2 regions of the Streptomyces sp. NPDC002734 genome follow, and region 1 is predicted to be linked to the other one. Evidence: riboswitches for the same ligand, from Rfam matches in the RefSeq annotation. Region 1 holds a riboswitch; the other holds the start of a gene.

Evidence for each region. A riboswitch is a leader RNA that binds a small molecule or an ion and turns the genes downstream of it on or off. The one in region 1 is predicted to bind ZMP and ZTP.
Region 2: another riboswitch for ZMP and ZTP. It lies ahead of ABT026_RS00150 (glycine hydroxymethyltransferase); the one in region 1 lies ahead of ABT026_RS03410 (bifunctional 5,10-methylenetetrahydrofolate dehydrogenase/5,10-methenyltetrahydrofolate cyclohydrolase).

Annotation. Positions count from the first base shown of each region.
Region 1 is NZ_JBEOVU010000003.1:14,694-23,042, reverse strand. Features, by position in the region: gene ABT026_RS03420 (GNAT family N-acetyltransferase) at 1-800, shown strand, start outside; gene infA (translation initiation factor IF-1) at 1,162-1,386, shown strand; gene ABT026_RS03410 (bifunctional 5,10-methylenetetrahydrofolate dehydrogenase/5,10-methenyltetrahydrofolate cyclohydrolase) at 1,415-2,275, opposite strand; ZMP/ZTP riboswitch at 2,298-2,383, opposite strand; gene ABT026_RS03405 (SDR family NAD(P)-dependent oxidoreductase) at 2,596-3,399, shown strand; gene ABT026_RS03400 (TetR/AcrR family transcriptional regulator) at 3,594-4,382, opposite strand; gene ABT026_RS03395 (VOC family protein) at 4,488-4,877, shown strand; gene ABT026_RS03390 (M23 family metallopeptidase) at 5,260-5,871, shown strand; gene ABT026_RS03385 (hypothetical protein) at 6,069-6,290, shown strand; gene ABT026_RS03380 (hypothetical protein) at 6,629-6,850, opposite strand; gene ABT026_RS03375 (glycosyltransferase family 2 protein) at 6,873-8,099, opposite strand.
Region 2 is NZ_JBEOVU010000001.1:29,444-37,792, reverse strand. Features, by position in the region: gene ABT026_RS00175 (ABC transporter permease) at 1-25, shown strand, start outside; gene ABT026_RS00170 (ABC transporter substrate-binding protein) at 105-1,082, shown strand; gene ABT026_RS00165 (hypothetical protein) at 1,441-1,746, shown strand; gene ABT026_RS00160 (glutathionylspermidine synthase family protein) at 1,756-2,940, shown strand; gene ABT026_RS00155 (acyltransferase family protein) at 3,073-4,332, shown strand; ZMP/ZTP riboswitch at 4,393-4,483, shown strand; gene ABT026_RS00150 (glycine hydroxymethyltransferase) at 4,509-5,951, shown strand; gene trpS (tryptophan--tRNA ligase) at 6,088-7,101, shown strand; gene ABT026_RS00140 (2'-5' RNA ligase family protein) at 7,333-7,905, shown strand; gene dprE2 (decaprenylphospho-beta-D-erythro-pentofuranosid-2-ulose 2-reductase) at 7,991-8,349, opposite strand, start outside.

The DNA.
Region 1 (8,349 bases):
CAGTCAGCGTCACGCGCGTCGCGGAGGACCGGTGGGAGGCCGCGGCCGACGACGGGACCGTCGTCGGCCAGGGCGACGTCTCACGCCGGCCCGACGGGCGGCTCTTCCTCAGCGTCGACGTGTGGCAGGACGCCGCCTTCGACCGGCTCGCCGCCGCGATGCTGGCGGATCTCCCCGAACCGCTGCACACCCTGATCGGCGACGAGGACCACGACCGCCGCGTCGGCTGGGAGCGGCTCGGATTCACCGTCGGACGCCGGGAGTGGGCGTACGACCTGCCCACCGACCCCCGCGTGACGGGACTCGGCGCGGTGCCGCTCCCGGCGGGGGTGTCGATCCTGCCCGCCGGGGAGGCGGACGAGGATCGGCTGCGCGCCCTGGACCGCGCGATCCGGGAGGAGGTCGGCGCCGCGGCCGGCCTGCACCCCCTGCCGGCCGAGCTGGTGTCGGGCCCGCCCGGCGACACGGTGGTGGACCCGTCGAAGTACGCGGTGGCCGTCCGGGACGGGGCACGCTCCGGCGCCGGACGCAACGATGAGGACGGGGGCGCGTACGTCGGGCTGGTCCGGGTGGTGCGGGTGCGACGCCGGGCCCGGGTCGGGCTGATCGCGGTCCGGGCCGACGAGCGCCGGCGCGGGATCGGGCGGGCGCTGCTGGCCCACGCGCTGGACACGCTGGCCCGCGACGGCGTCGGCTTCGCCTGGGCCGAGGCCGACGCGTCCCACGCTGCGGCGACCGCGCTGCTCGAGGGCGCGGGGGCGCGGCGGGCCGGCGCCTCCCTGGAGCTGGTGCGGCCCTGACCTCCGAGCGTTCACAGCGCAGGCGCGCACCACCCGTCACCAGGACCAGGACCAGGACCAGGGCCCGCACGGCATGCGCCCCGCCGTCACGAGGCGGGGACTGGCCTCCCGGCCGCCCAGCGGTCGCGCCGGGCCGGGGCGCGTTCACGGTCCTGCTGACCGGAGACCGGGGACGATGGCCGAAGACGGGGACCGGGGACCGGGGGCGGGGGCCGGCCACCGCCCCACGTGACCCGGTGACCGAACCGCTGCCACCGGGCAGACGCAGGACAGACCGCCCCGCCGGGTCACCGGCACACACTCACATCGGACAGTCGAGCTCTCGAACTGTCGAACCTACTCACCTCGGAAGCGAGACGTCTTGGCAAGGAAAGCGAACGGCCTGGAGATGGAAGGCACCGTCGTCGAGTGCATGCGCAACGCCACCTTCACGGTGGAGCTGCCGAACGGGCACCACGTGCTCGCGCACATCAGCGGGAAGATCCGCAAGAACCGCATCCGTATCCTCCCCTTCGACCGGGTGCTCGTGGAGCTGAGCCCGTACGACCTGAGCCGGGGCCGGATCCTCTTCCGGTACCGCAACTGAGCCACGTGCGGCGCGCGCCGCGACCGGCTCAGGCGCCGCCGAGCTGCTGCTCGGCGGCGTCCACGGTCTGCGCGAGCAGCACCGCGATGGTCATCGGCCCGACGCCGCCGGGGACCGGAGTGATCAGGCGGGCCCGGGTGAGGGCCGCGTCGAAGTCGACGTCGCCGACGTTGCCCGGGTTGTAGCCGGCGTCGATCACCACGGCGCCGGGTTTGACGTCCTCGCCCCGGATCAGCCGGGGCCGCCCGACGGCCGCGATCAGCACGTCGGCCTCCCGGACGATCGCCGGGAGGTCGACCGTGCGGGAGTGGCAGTAGGTCACCGTCGCGTCCTCGGCGAGCAGCAGCATGCCCGCCGGCTTGCCGAGGATCGCGCTGCGGCCCACCACCACGGCGTGTCGGCCGCTCAGTTCGACGTCGTACTCCTTGAGCAGCCGCATGATCCCGCCCGGCGTGCAGGACACGAAGCCGGGGCGCGCGAAGCTCATGGCGGCGAACGAGTGCAGGGTGACGCCGTCGACGTCCTTGGCGGGGTCGACGGCCTCGAACGCGGCGCGCTCGTCGATGTGCGGGCCGCAGGGGTGCTGGAGCAGGATGCCGTGCACGTCCGGGTCGGCGGACAGGGCGGCGAGCGTGTCGACCAGTTCCGCGGTCGTGGTGGTGGCGGGCAGGCCGACGTGCCGGGACCGGATGCCGGCCTTCGCGCACCGCGCCCGCTTCATGCGGACGTACGTCGCCGACGCGGGGTCCTCCCCAACCAGCACCGTCGCCAGGCACGGGCCGCTCCCTGTGCGGCGTGCGAACTCCGCCGCCCTGACTGCGGCCTCGTCCACGACGCGCCGGGCGAGGGCGGCGCCGTCCATCAGCTGGGCCGTGCGGATCGGGGACATCGTCGCCTCCAGGCGTCGAGCAGCCACTCGCCCAGGCGCACGGCAGCGACGTCTCGTCGGACCGCTCCCCGGTGGTGCTCCACCTCAGCGCCAGTCACGGCCCACCGGGCACTGTAGGGGCGAACGCGGCCGGACCGCACCGACTTCACCGGTTCCGGCCCTCGACGCCCGCCGCTGAAAACGATGTTGTGCCGCGGCGCCGGCGCCCGTTGTGCTTGCCTGTTGCCGACGGGGTGGTGTCACGGCCCCGCGTTCGTCGACCTGACGAGCGGACGGTACGGAGGCACCGCGCGGGTGCCGGAACTGACGGGGGTCGCACGATGAGCACGGCGCCGAGAACCGCCCTGGTGACGGGGGCCTCCTCCGGTCTGGGGCGGGAGATCGCCCTGGACCTGGCGCGACGGGGGTGGCGGCTGGTGCTGCCGGTGCGCGCCGAGGGGCGGGGGAAGGAGCTGGTGGCGGCCGCGGAGGCGATGGGCGCGCCCTCGCCGCTGGTCGTCGAGTGCGATCTGTCCGACCACACGGCGGTCCGACGGATGTGCGCGGTGGTCGCCTCCGAGGGCCCGCTGGACCTGGTGGTGAACAACGCGGCCGTCGGCGGCGGCGCCGACCCCACCGTGCGGGGCACCAACGCCGCCGGCGTCGAACTGCGGATGGCGGTCAACGCCGTCACGCCGCACCTGGTCGCCCGCGAGCTGGCCGTTGCGCTGACGCCGGACGGTCGCGTCGTGCAGGTCGGCAGCATGGGCCAACTGCCCATCGACCTGGACGACATGGACTTCGAGCACGGTTACGACGGCGTGGTGGCGTACTGCCGCAGCAAGGTCGCGCTGGTGATGTCCGCGATCGAGCTGGCCCGCGAGGGCGTCCCGGTGAACGTCGTGCACCCGGCGCGGGAGATGCCCACCCCCATGGTCAGGGAGAGCGCCCTGACGGTCAGGTCCACGCTCGACGACGGCACGCTGCCGGTCCTGCGCGTCGCGCTCGACTCCGAGCTGGCGGGCGTGCGCGGCGCGTACTTCCACCGCTTCGACCGCACCGATCCTCACGAGCAGGCCCTCGACGCCGTGGCCCGCGAGCGCGTGGTGGCGTGGCTGGAGGAGGCGGCGGACCGCGTCGCCTGAGGGCGGCACCGGACGGCGCTGTCTCCGGCCCCGAGCGGCCTGAGGGCGACGCCGGACCGCCCCGCGCCGTCCCCCGACCCCGCACGGCTTGGGGGCGGCACCGGACCGTCCCCTCCCCCGACCCGGCGCGACGTGAGGGCGGCACGGGGCTGCCCCTCCCGATCCGGCGGCGCCGTGATGGTGCCGCCCCGCCCCTATCCCCCCGCCTCGATCAGCGCCGCGAACGAGTCCAGCACCCGGCGCAGCCCGAAGACGTACGCGTGGTCCGGGTCGTGCGCGCTGCCGTGGGCCTCGCCGGCGGCCGTGCCGACGCGTGAGGCGAGGGGGTAGACGGCCGGGTCGAGGACCTGGGCGAGCAGGGGGGCGTTGGCCTCCCACCACTCCTGCTCGTCCATGCCTCCGTCGGCTCCGGCGGCCCGCGCGGCGGCAGCGGTGCGGGCGTTCGCCTGGACGAAGGCGAGCAGGTGGGTGAGGCAGTCGTCCATGGTGACGTCGTCCAGGCCGAGGCCGTCGAAGGCGGCGAGCTCGTGCTCGTACTTCGCCATCTGTCCCGGGCCCAGCGGCGGCCGGACGGTGGAGACGGCGGCGGCCCAGGGGTGGCGGGTGAACAGCGCGCGGTTCTCGTCGGCGACGGCGGTCACCTTCTCCCGCCAGGGGCGCCCGGTGGTGTCCGTTCGCGGCATCCGGGCGTAGGCGGCGTCCAGCATCAGGTCGAGCAGCTCGGCCTTGGCGGGGACGTAGGTGTAGAGGGTCATCGGGACGACGCCCAGGTCACCGGCCACCCGGCGCATGGTGAGCGCCTCCAGGCCCTCGGCGTCGGCGAGCCGCGTCGCGGTGTCCACCACGGCGTCGACGCTCAGTGCCCGGCGGGGACCGCGGCGGGTTCCGGCGGGCTCGTCGGCCCGCAGCTCCCCCAGGGCGTCGCGCCACAGCAGGCGCAGAGTGCTGGCGGGATCGCCCGCGCTGGTTCGTTCGGTCGGCATGGATCTGATTTTCCCCGCAGACCTTCTCTGAACACTGTACAATATACGCCGTACAGAGAAAGCGGGCCGGTTCACCGAACCCGCCGGGACCCCTCAGGAGGCCTCATGAAGATCACCGCGTGCGCCATATCCCTCAACGTCGAGGACGTCATCGCCTCCAGCGCCTTCCTCCAGGACCACTTCGGCTTCGTCGAGAAGATGGCAGCCGACGGGTTCGCCTCCCTCGCCCGCGAGGACGTCGCCATGAACGTGATCTTCCTGCGTCGGGGCCTGGAGACCCTGCCCGCCGACCAGCGCGACGATCACGCCCAGGGCCTGATCCTGGCCTTCGAGGTCGACGACCTGGAGGGGGAGCTGGCGCGCCTGACCGACGCGGGGGTGCCGATCACCATGCCGCTGACCGTGGAGGAGTGGGGCGAGCGCGCCTTCCAGGTCCGCGACCCGAACGGGGTCATCGTCCAGCTCGTCGACTGGAAGGGCGGCGCGACCGCCTGATCCGCCCCCGACGGCGCGAAGGCGGCACGCCTCCCAACCACCCCGGACAGCCCCCGACAGCCCCGAAATGGGGGCCTGGCGGTGAGGTGCCCCATAGGGCCCAGGTCACCTCCTAAGGCGCTTAGCGGCACGGACAGGGGGCGCCGCGGCAGCCGTACGCGCAGGTGAGACCGGTTTGCACCGGCCTCACCTGCGCGTTTCCGTTTTGCACCACTTTGCAGGGTTCTGTGGCGTTAGGGCACGACAAGCATGCACTTACGAAGAAGCTTCGTAGATCACACCTTTGTCAGGCGGCCCGGGGTCCGGTTACCAATGAACCCGTCGCCGGGCACCGTCCTGGTTCACCGGCGGCAGTCCTGATCTCCGAGCCAAAGGGTTCCGCATGTTCCAGCGCGTCACGCTCCGCACCACCGGTACCTCCGCCCTCCGCACCCGCGCCGCCGTCCTGGCAGCCGGCCTGGGAGCCTCGGTCGTGCTGGGTGCCGGAGTCGCGACTGCTGCCGGCGCCCCCGAGGCGGCCGGCACCGCGGCCACCGGCGTCCACACCGTCGCCGAGGCCAAGAAGGCCGCCAAGCCGAGCTGGGTCGACCCGGTCCAGAAGTACAAGCTGTCCGCCAGCTTCGCCCAGAACGGCGGCATGTGGGCGCACAAGCACTCCGGCCAGGACTTCGCCGTCCCGACCGGCACCAAGGTCTTCGCCGCCCACGAGGGCACCGTCGTCAAGGCCGGCGGCTGGGGCGCCGGTGACGGCCCCGCCTACGGCAACGCCATCGTCGTCAAGCACGACAACGGCACCTACTCGCAGTACGCCCACCTCTCCAAGATCCAGGTGAACGTCGGCGAGAAGGTGAACACCGGCGAGCAGATCGCCCTGTCCGGCAACACCGGCAACTCCAGCGGTCCTCACCTGCACTTCGAGATCCGCACGACCGCCAACTACGGCTCGGCCGTCGACCCGGCCAAGTTCCTCGCCAACCACGGCGTGAAGATCTGACCGGTCGTCCCACCGACCGCGAACGCCCCGGCTCGCGGAAGCATCGCCGCAGCACGTGAACCAGAGGCCCCCCGGCACCCGCCGGGGGGCTTTTCGCGTGCCCGGGCGGCCGCAGGACCCCTCCCCCGCCCGCTCCGGGCACAATTCACAGGAACAAGGTCCTCCCCAGCCGCCCCGTCGGGCGCATACTGGCAGTAATGACAAAGTCAGCAGCACCTAAACGTCATCTGCCGACCAGCCCGTTCAAGGCTCCGGTCGCGCCTCCCCTCAAGCACTTCGCCGTGGGCGACCGGGTCACGCACGACCTGTTCGGTCTCGGCCGGGTGATCGGCATCGAGGACGGGATCGCCGCGCTGGTGGACTTCGGTCCCACGCAGGAGCGGATCCTGAGCCCGTACGCCAAGATGAGCAAGCTCTAGACCCGCGCCTCCGCGCCGTCGTCGCGCCTGGCCACCGGCCAGGGCCGGCCGGCCGGCCGGAAGCCACGACACCCGGGCTCCGCGATTCTCGCGGGCCCGTCACCGAACGGAAGTCCCCCTCATCGAACTCTCCTCGCTGTTCTCCGCCCCGGACGGGGCGTCCCAGCAGCACCGCACCGCCGCCGTGTCGTCACCCCCGCCGGTGACCCAGCCGTTCCAGGCCCCCGACTTCGGGGAGGACGAGACGCCGTGGCTCGACGACGCGCAGCACTTCGCCCCCGAGGCATGGGCGGCTCCGCAGAACTGACCCTGGGCCGGGAGCCGACCCGGGCCGGGGTTCAGCCCCGGGCCGCCCGGCGGGAGACGCCACGGCCCGGCCCGCGGGCCGCGCGGCGGTCCTGACGAGCCCGGCGGACGGCGGCCGCCCACAGGAGGAGCGAGCCGGCCACCACCGCGACGGTGACGACCAGCACGAGCCGGTCGAGACGGTCGGCCTTGCTCATGACGTAGATCAGGCCGCCGAACGCGGCGAGGATGCCGAAGCCCTTGAGTGAGTTCACGGTTTTCTGCCTGCCTTCGCGCTTACTTCCACGCCGTGACGCGGGTCACGTACGACTTGACGACGGAGGACAGCAGCCAGTAGGCGCGGACCAGCATGTAGACCAGTTCGGGCAGCAGCAGCGCCTCGACGAGCATCGCCTTCCAGCCCAGGTTCCTGACCCGCAGGGCGGGATGAAGGAGCCAGAAGGCCAGGAGGACGACCAGCAACGGGTTGTCCGAGAAGCCCTGGCGGGCGACGACGATCATCTGGGTGGTGCCGTAGCCCAGGATGTACGAGAGGCCGAGGAGGCCCAGCACCAGCGTGGCAATGGTGTGCCAGGTGAACTTGGTCCACCCGCGGTAGCGCAGGGTGTCCACGGTCCCGCGACTCCACCGCTCGCGCTGCTGTATCAGTTCACGCAAGGTCGGCATGAGGTCGGTGTAGGCGATGCAGAGCTGGTTGGCGGTGACCTTCCAGCCGGACTCCTTGAGCGCCAGAGTGGTCTCGTAGTCCTCGACGAGGTTGCGGTGGTCCTCCCAGAACACCGCGCCCCTCCAGTCCAGCAGACTCTGCAGGGCCTCCGCCCGGTAGAAGGAGCCGGCTCCCGCCATGGTGTGGACATCCCTGCGGAAGCGGCCGTTGGCGGCGCGGGCGTACTCGATGATCTGCATGCCGAGCAGGTAGCGCTGCCAGGGACTGCGCCACAGACCGGTGCGGCCCAGGCAGGCGGCACTGACGCCGCCGAGCTCCGGGTCGGAGGCGAGGACGTTGCGGGCCCGCTCGATGAACCGGGGGTGGAGCTCGGTGTCGGCGTCCATCACCAGGACGTGTCCCACCGCCCCGGTGAGCCGGCCGCCGACCGCCTCCCGCAGCCAGCGCAGGCCCAGATTGAGGGCGCCGGCCTTCTTGTGCGGGTTGTCCTCGAAGTTCAGCACCACGGTGAGCGGCGAGGTCACCTCGTCGGCGAACTGCTGGGCGAACTCCATCGTGCGGTCCGTGGAGTTGTTGACGACCACGATGATCAGGTCAGGACGACGCGTCTGCGCCGCGAGGGAGTCCAGCGACATGAGGACGCCGACCTCCTCGTTGCGCGCGGGGACGATCACGACCGTCTCGTACAGCAGCTCGGTCAGCAGGCCGCCGACCGAATGGACGGCGCCACGGCCCCTGCGGTGCCGGCTGTGCGCCGCGTTGGTCCCCGGTTGCTTGCGCGCACGACGCGCCGTAGTGGCCGACAAAGCCTTCTCCCACCCCATGTCAAACGTCATCGGCCCGCACGATGTGATGATTACGTGAAAGCTCAACAAAATTACCTCAGCTTTCCGGATCTCGACCCTCGGCCGGGGGCACCGCACGACCTCGTGGACGAGCCCTCAGGCCGCCGACGGCGACTCGTCACCACCCTGCGGTGCGACCAGGGGGGTTGATACGGGCAATCCGGACGCCCGGGCGGCACACCGGGTGACTGATGTCATAGGCGGTAGGCGCGCTTTTCGGCCACCACTACGATGGCGCGGT
Region 2 (8,349 bases), on a different contig from region 1:
CCAGCGCCGCGCCGACACGGCCTGACGGGCCCGTACGGGACGCGGAACCCCGGGCCACCCGAACTCCCCCACGCACAAGCACCGAAGGAAACGAGAGACCTCCCATGAAGAAGCCCCCCGCCTTCACCTCCCGCACCTCCCGCGTCGCCGTGGCCGCCACCGCCGCGCTGGCCGCCACCGCCCTGAGCGCCTGCGGCGCGGCCGACACCGGCGCCGCCGCCTCCTCCGGCGGAGCCGGCGACAAGGTCACCATCGCCGTCCCGTCCTGGGTGGGCGCCGAGGCGAACGCCGCCGTCGCCGCGCACATCCTGGAGGAGGAGTACGACGTCCGCGTCGAGAAGACGCAGATCGACGAGTCCGTCGCCTTCGACGGCCTCGACAGCGGCAAGATCGACGCCGTCCTCGAGGATTGGGGCGGCGCCCCCGACAAGCTCGAGAAGTACGTCGACCAGAAGAAGAGCGTGGTCTCCGCCGGCGACCTGGGCGTCACCGGCAAGATCGGCTGGTTCGTCCCGGAGTACCTGGCGAAGGAGCACCCGGACATCACCGACTGGAAGAACCTCGACAAGTACGCCCACCTCTTCCGGACCGCGGAGAGCGGCGACAAGGGCCAGCTGCTGGAGGGCTCGCCGTCGTACACCACCAACGACGACGCGCTGGTGAAGAACCTGAAGCTGGACCTCAAGACGGTGTACGCCGGTTCCGAGGCCGCCCAGATCACCCAGATCCAGCAGGACTACAAGGCGAAGAAGCCGTTCCTCACCTACTGGTGGACCCCGAACTGGGTCAACGAGGACGTGAAGATGGTCGAGGTGAAGCTGCCCGAGTGGACCGAGGGCTGCGACAAGGACCCGAAGGCCGTCGACTGCGGCTACCCCGAGACCCCGCTGCAGAAGTACCTGAGCGCCGACTTCGCGAAGGACGGCGGCAAGGCGGCCGAGTTCCTCAAGCGGATGAAGTGGACCGAGGAGGACCAGAACGAGGTCGCCGCGATGATCGCCGGGAAGAAGATGAGCCCGGAGGACGCCGCGGAGAAGTGGGTCGCCGAGAACAAGGACGTCTGGAAGTCCTGGGTGGCCTGAGCAGGTATCGCACCCTGCCCCGAGGGGTAGGGAGGTGACGGGCGGTGAACCTGACACCACCGCCCGACGGGCCCCGCGGCGCGCCCCCTCCTCGCGAGGGAGGCGCCCGCGGGGCCCTCGCGATCCCGGGCCTGATCCCGGGCCTGATCCCGTGTCCGATCCCGGGCGAGGTCCCGGGTGCACGGCATCCCTATGGCATCCGACCGGTTTCTGTCATGTGGCTGACATTGCTCTCGCGAGCAGGTATTCCCTAGGCTGCCGGGCGTGGCGGGACGCCGCACGCCTGCGCGGGAACCGAACGCGCTCTCCCGGTGTCTTGGCGTCCGTCATCGCTCGCACCGATCCGGGGGGAAACACCATGGCAGACAAGCAGCGCCGACGGCTGCGCTCCAGCACCGTCGTGCTCGGCGGGATGGGCGTCGTCGCGGCGACGCTGACGTCCTGCGGGACCGAGCCGGACCGCCGCTGCGTCGACACGAACAGCTACGAGCTGGCCAACGGCTACCGCGTCGTGGCCGATTCGTCGTGCTCGTCGTACTCGTCGTCCGCCGACTGGTACTACGACGCCGACGTCGACGGCGGCTGGGCCGAGGACGGCACCTTCGACCGCGACGAGGCCGTCGACCGCAACGGGTTCGGCTGCCACGGCAGCAGCGGCGGCTGACCTCCGCACATGGAACGCCGCACCATCGAGCCCCGCCCGGACTGGCAGCGCACCGTCGAATCCCAGGGGCTGATCTACCCGCTCACCCGCCACCCCGACGGCAGCCTGCGCCCCTACTGGGACGAGAGCGCGTACTACGTCTTCTCCCTCCCCGAGGTCGAGGCGCTCGAGGAGGTCGTCGAGGAACTGCACGCGATGTGCCTGGAGGCGGCCGCCTTCATCGTCCGGGAGAACCGTTTCGCCGACCTCGGCGTCACCGACCGGCGGGTGGCCGCCGCGATCGCCGAGTCCTGGCGCCGCCGCGAGGAGGTCCCTTCCGTCTACGGCCGGTTCGACCTGCGGTACGACGGCTCGGGCCCGGCCAAGATGCTGGAGTACAACGCCGACACCCCCACCTCGCTGGTGGAGGCCGCCGGCCCGCAGTGGTTCTGGATGGAGGAGCGCTTCCCCGGCGCGGACCAGTGGAACTCCCTGCACGAGCGGCTGGTGGAGGCCTGGCGCCGCCAGGCTCCCCTGCTGCCGCCCGGCTCCCCGCTGTACTTCGCCCACACCGCGGAGGACGAGCTGGGCGAGGACCTGATGACGGTCGCCTACCTGATGGAGACCGCCGAGCAGGCCGGGCTGCCCACCGAGTGGATCTCCATGGAGGACATCGGCTGGGACCGCATCAGCCGCCGCTTCGTGGACAAGAAGCTGCGGTTCATCCGCAGCTGCTTCAAGCTCTACCCGTGGGAGTGGCTGACCACCGACCGGTTCGGCCCGCACGTGATGAACACCCTGGACCTCGGCGGCGGGACCGGCTCCACGCTGTGGATCGAGCCGATGTGGAAGATGCTGCTCAGCAACAAGGCGCTGCTCGCGATGCTCTGGGAGCTGTACCCCGGCCACCCCAACCTGCTGCCGGCCTACGTGGACGGCCCGCGCGAGATGGCCGGCACCACCGGCTACGTGGCCAAGCCGCTGCTCGGGCGCGAGGGGGCCGGCGTCACCCTGCACGAGCCCGGGGACGCCGCACCGGAGCCGCAGGAGCCCTGCTGCTACCAGGAGCTGGCGCCGCTGCCGTCGTTCGACGGGAACCGGGTGGTGCTGGGCGCCTGGGTCGTCGAGGGCGAGGCCGCGGGCCTCGGCATCCGGGAGAGCGCGGGGCTCGTCACGGACACGTACGCGCGGTTCCTGCCGCACGTCATCCTCTGAATCCTCCGAGACGCACTTCGCGGCGGCGGGCCACCCGGTGTTCATCCCGGGGACGGGCCCCCGTCGGGTTGCCCTCCTAGTCTGCCCGGGCCCGCACGACCCGCCCCGGTCCGCCCAGGAGCCCGCAGAGCGATGACCACCGTTCCCGTCCCCGTCCCCGGACCCCGGTCCGCGCCCGGCACGTCCGGCCCGGCCACCGCCGCTCCCCGTGGCGTGGCCACGGCGCGCGACCCGTGGTGGGACAACACCCGGTTCCTCGCGGCCACCCTGATCGTCGTGCTGCACACCACGGGCAGCCTGCTGGGCCGGGTGGAGGCCCTGCACGCCTTCCAGCTCGGCGCCTGGGCGTTCCGGGTCCCCGCGTTCGTCCTGCTGGCCGGGGTGTTCAGCAAGGCCGGGCCGCTCGGGGCCCGGCCGCTGCGGGCCCTGATCCGGTCCGTGGCGCTGCCCGGCCTCCTCTTCGGGCTCCTGTTCTCGCTGGAGAGCTGGGCCCTGGGCGCCGAGTTCCGGGTGCACGTCGCCCAACTGCCCTGGAACCTGTGGTTCCTGATGTCGCTGTTCTTCTGGCGGCTGCTGCACCCCCTGGTGCTCCAGCTGCGCCTCCCGCTGGCGACCACCACGGCGGTGGCGCTCGCGGTCGGTTACCTGCCCGACTTCGGCCTGCAGTTCTCGGCCTCCCGGACCCTGGTCTACCTGCCGCTCTTCCACCTCGGCTGGTGGGTCGGCCAGGGCGGCCTGCGCTCCTGGTTCGCCCGCCGGTGGACCCTGCCGGTGGCGGTCGCCGGCGTCCTGGCCTCGGTCCTCGTCGGCGTGCTGTGGCACCGGGACGTCGAGGGCCGGTGGCTGTCCATGCGGCACCCCTACTCGCCGGCCGACCCGACGGGGCTGGAGTGGGCGTGGCTGATCCGGCTGGCGGTGCTCGCCTGCGCCGCCGTGCTGGTGCTGTGCCTGCTGCGGGTGATGCCCAGGCGGCGCCTGCCGTTCGTCTCCACGCTGGGGGCGGGCGGGTTCACGATCTACCTGCTGCACCCGCTGGTGATCCTCCCGTTCCGCGAGAAGGGGTGGATCGCGAAGGCGGACCGGCCGGTGGAGGTGGCCGCTCTGGTGCTGTGCGCGGTCGCGCTGTCGGCGGTGCTCGGTTCGCCCCCGGTCCGGCGGCTGGCCCGCCCGCTGACCCACCCCCCGGTCGGCCTCCTGCTGCGCCCCGAGCCCCCGGCGCCGCCCGCGCCGCCGGCACCGCCCGAGCCCCCGGCGCCGCCCGCGCCCCCAGTACCGCCCGCGCCCCCGGCCCCGCCCCGTCCGGACGCGCCCGGAACCGCGCCCTCGCCGGTCCCCGATGCCGCCCTCGCCCCCGCCTCCCGCCGACCCTCCGCGCGCCTGCCGGGCCGCTGACCGGCGGCGTCTCACGCGACGGGCCGACTGGCGGGGGGCCCGGCGGTCCCCGGTAGGCTGGCCCAGGGCCGTGACTGGCGCGCTGGGATGGGACGGACCATCGGGGAGCGGCCCGGAGGAACCACACGTGCCGTGCGCCTGGGCCACACCGTGACCGCACCCTGCCGGAGGCCGCCATGCCCGATCTTTCCCCCGAGTCCGCCGCGTACCGCTCCGCCCTGGACGTCGTCCGCGCCGTCGAGCCCCGCGTCGCCGACGCCATCGGCCAGGAGCTCGCCGACCAGCGCGAGATGCTCAAGCTGATCGCCTCCGAGAACTACGCCTCGCCCGCGACGCTCCTCGCGATGGGCAACTGGTTCAGCGACAAGTACGCCGAGGGCACCGTCGGCCGCCGCTTCTACGCCGGCTGCCGCAACGTCGACACCGTCGAGTCCCTGGCCGCCGAGCACGCCCGCGAGCTCTTCGGCGCCCGCCACGCCTACGTCCAGCCGCACTCCGGCATCGACGCCAACCTGGTCGCCTTCTGGTCGGTGCTCGCCGACCGGGTCGAGGTCCCGCACCTGGCCAAGGCCGGCGTCCGCCAGGTCAACGAGCTCTCCGACGCCGACTGGGCCGAGCTGCGCACCGCCTTCGGCAACCAGCGGATGCTGGGCATGTCGCTGGACGCCGGCGGTCACCTCACCCACGGCTTCCGCCCCAACATCTCCGGCAAGATGTTCGACCAGCGCTCCTACGGCACCGACCCGGAGACGGGCCTGGTCGACTACGAGGCGCTGCGCGCCACCGCCCGCGACTTCAAGCCGCTGATCATCGTCGCCGGCTACTCCGCGTACCCCCGCCTGGTGAACTTCCGGATCATGCGGGAGATCGCCGACGAGGTCGGCGCGACCCTGATGGTCGACATGGCGCACTTCGCGGGCCTGGTGGCCGGCAAGGTGCTGACCGGCGACTTCGACCCGGTGCCGCACGCGCAGATCGTCACCACCACCACCCACAAGTCGCTGCGCGGCCCGCGCGGCGGCATGGTGCTGTGCGACGACTCGCTCAAGGACCAGGTCGACCGCGGCTGCCCGATGGTGCTCGGCGGCCCGCTGCCGCACGTGATGGCCGCCAAGGCCGTCGCCCTGGCCGAGGCGCGTCAGCCCTCCTTCCAGGACTACGCGCAGCGCATCGTCGACAACGCCAAGGCGCTCGCCGAGGGCCTGATGCGCCGCGGCGCGACGCTGGTCACCGGCGGCACGGACAACCACCTCAACCTGATCGACGTGGCCTCCTCCTACGGCCTCACCGGCCGCCAGGCGGAGCAGGCGCTGCTGGACTCCGGCATCGTCACCAACCGCAACGCGATCCCCGCCGACCCGAACGGCGCCTGGTACACCTCCGGCATCCGCATCGGCACCCCCGCGCTGACCACCCGCGGGCTCGGCACGGCGGAGATGGACGAGATCGCGGCGCTGATCGACCGCGTGCTCACCGAGGCCGTCCCCGGCACCACCGCCAAGGGCGCCCCGTCCAAGGCGCAGCACGTGCTGGACGAGAAGGTCTCCGACGAGGTCTCCCGCCGCGCCACCGAGCTGGTCTCCGGCTTCCCGCTGTACCCGACGATCGACCTGGGCTGACGCCCGCGGACCGGGGGCGGCCGTTCGTCCGCCCCCGGGTCCCTCCGTCCGCGTCCGCGCACAGGCCGTCCGCGTCCGGCAAAGGGTTGCGCGACCCGTTCCCTTGATCCGGGGACCACCTGAGAGAATGAGAGGCATGGCCTCTGATCGTCCTCGCGTGCTCTCCGGTATCCAGCCGACCTCCGGCTCGTTCCACCTCGGCAACTACCTCGGCGCCGTCCGCCAGTGGGTGGACCTGCAGACGTCCCACGACGCCTTCTACATGGTCGTCGACCTGCACGCCATCACCGTGCCGCAGGACCCGGAGCAGCTCCGCCGGAACACCCGGCTGTCCGTCGCCCAGCTGCTGGCGGCCGGCCTGGACCCGGAGCACTGCACCCTCTTCGTGCAGAGCCACGTCCCGGAGCACGCCCAGCTCGGCTGGGTGATGAACTGCATCACGGGCTTCGGCGAGGCCTCCCGGATGACGCAGTTCAAGGACAAGTCCGCCAAGCAGGGCAGCGACCGCACCACGGTCGGCCTGTTCACGTACCCGATGCTGATGGTCGCGGACATCCTGCTCTACCAGGCCGACCAGGTCCCGGTCGGCGAGGACCAGCGCCAGCACCTGGAGCTCACCCGCGACCTGGCCGAGCGGTTCAACACGACGTACGGTCCGACCTTCACCGTCCCGAGCGCCTACATCCTCAAGGAGACGGCGAAGATCTACGACCTGCAGGACCCGTCCGCCAAGATGAGCAAGTCGACGGCCAACCCCAAGGGCCTGATCAACCTCATGGACGACCCGAAGGTCACCGCGAAGAAGGTGAAGAGCGCGGTCACCGACACGGAGACCGTGATCCGCTTCGACCGCGAGAACAAGCCGGGCGTCTCCAACCTCCTGACCATCCTCTCCACGCTCACCGGGAAGACGGTCCCGCAGCTGGAGGCGGAGTACGAGGGCAAGATGTACGGCGCCCTGAAGACCGACCTGGCCGAGATCATGGTCGACTTCGTGACGCCGTTCCGCGACCGGACGCAGGAATACCTGGACGACCCGGAGACGCTGGACCAGATCCTCGCCAAGGGCGCGGAGAAGGCGCGCGCGGTGGCCGCCGAGACGCTGGCGACGACCTACGCGCGGATGGGCCTGGTCCCGGCCAAGCACTGACCCGGCCGCCGCCGACGCACGGGCGGCACGGGCGGCGCGCCGAAGGCGGCGGGCAGGATACTCCCCGCGCCCGAGCGCCCCTCGCGCCACCGGTGATCCAGGCGCGATCCTCCCGGTTCGGCGGTGCGCCGCCGTACAGTCGATGGGGACGGCTGACCCCGGCGCGCGGCCGGGGGCAGCACCCGTCGGGCGCGGCCCGGCGTGACGGAAGACGACACGACAGGAGACGACGTGGGGACCGTAACGATCGGCGTGTCGATCTCGGTCCCGGAGCCGCACGGCACCCTGCTCCAGCAGCGGCGCACGGGCTTCGGCGACGCCGCTGCCTTCGGCATTCCCACGCATGTCACCCTGCTCCCGCCGACCGAGGTGGACGCCTCCGCGCTGCCCAAGATCGAGGCGCACCTCGCCGAGGTGGCGGCCGCCGGGCGGCCCTTCCCGATGCGCCTGGCGGGCACCGGAACGTTCCGTCCGCTCTCGCCGGTGGTGTACGTGCGGGTGGTGGCCGGCGCGGACGAGTGCGCCGGGCTGCAGGCCCGCATCCGGGACGAGGCCGGTCCGGTGGCCCGGGAGCTCCAGTTCCCGTACCACCCGCACGTGACGGTGGCGCACGGCATCGACGAGGAGGCCATGGACCGCGCCTACGCGGAGCTGGCCGACTACGCGGCGGAGTGGCCCTGCACCGGCTTCGCCCTCTACGAGCAGGGCGCCGACGGCGTGTGGCGCCGCCTGCGCGACTTCCCCTTCGGCGGCGCCCTGGTCCCGCCCCAGGCCACCGTGGAGAGACACCCCACCCTGCACTGAGCGCGACCGGCACCTTCCGGGTGCGGCGGGCGCCCCGTAGGGTGCCGGGACGCCTGGTGCCGGCCCGACCCCGAACGGCCGCGGGTCAGAGCGGGAGGCGGCGGAAGAGGGGGCGGGGGAGACGGCGCAGGACGGCCATCGCGGGGTGCAGGGTGCCGGGGACCCAGACCGTCGCGGCCCGGCGCCGCAGGCCCGACTCCACGGCCGCCGCGACCGCCCCCGGAGTGGTGGCGAGCGGAGCCTCCCGCAGGCCCGCCGTCATCCGGGTCCGCACGAAGCCGGGCCGCACCACCATCACGTGCACCCCCGTCCCGCACAGTGAGTCGCCCAGTCCCTGCGCGAAGGCGTCCAGGCCGGCCTTGCTGGAGCCGTAGATGAAGTTGCTGCGGCGGGCCCGCTCGGCGGCCACCGAGGAGAGGACCACCAGCGACCCGTGGCCCTGCC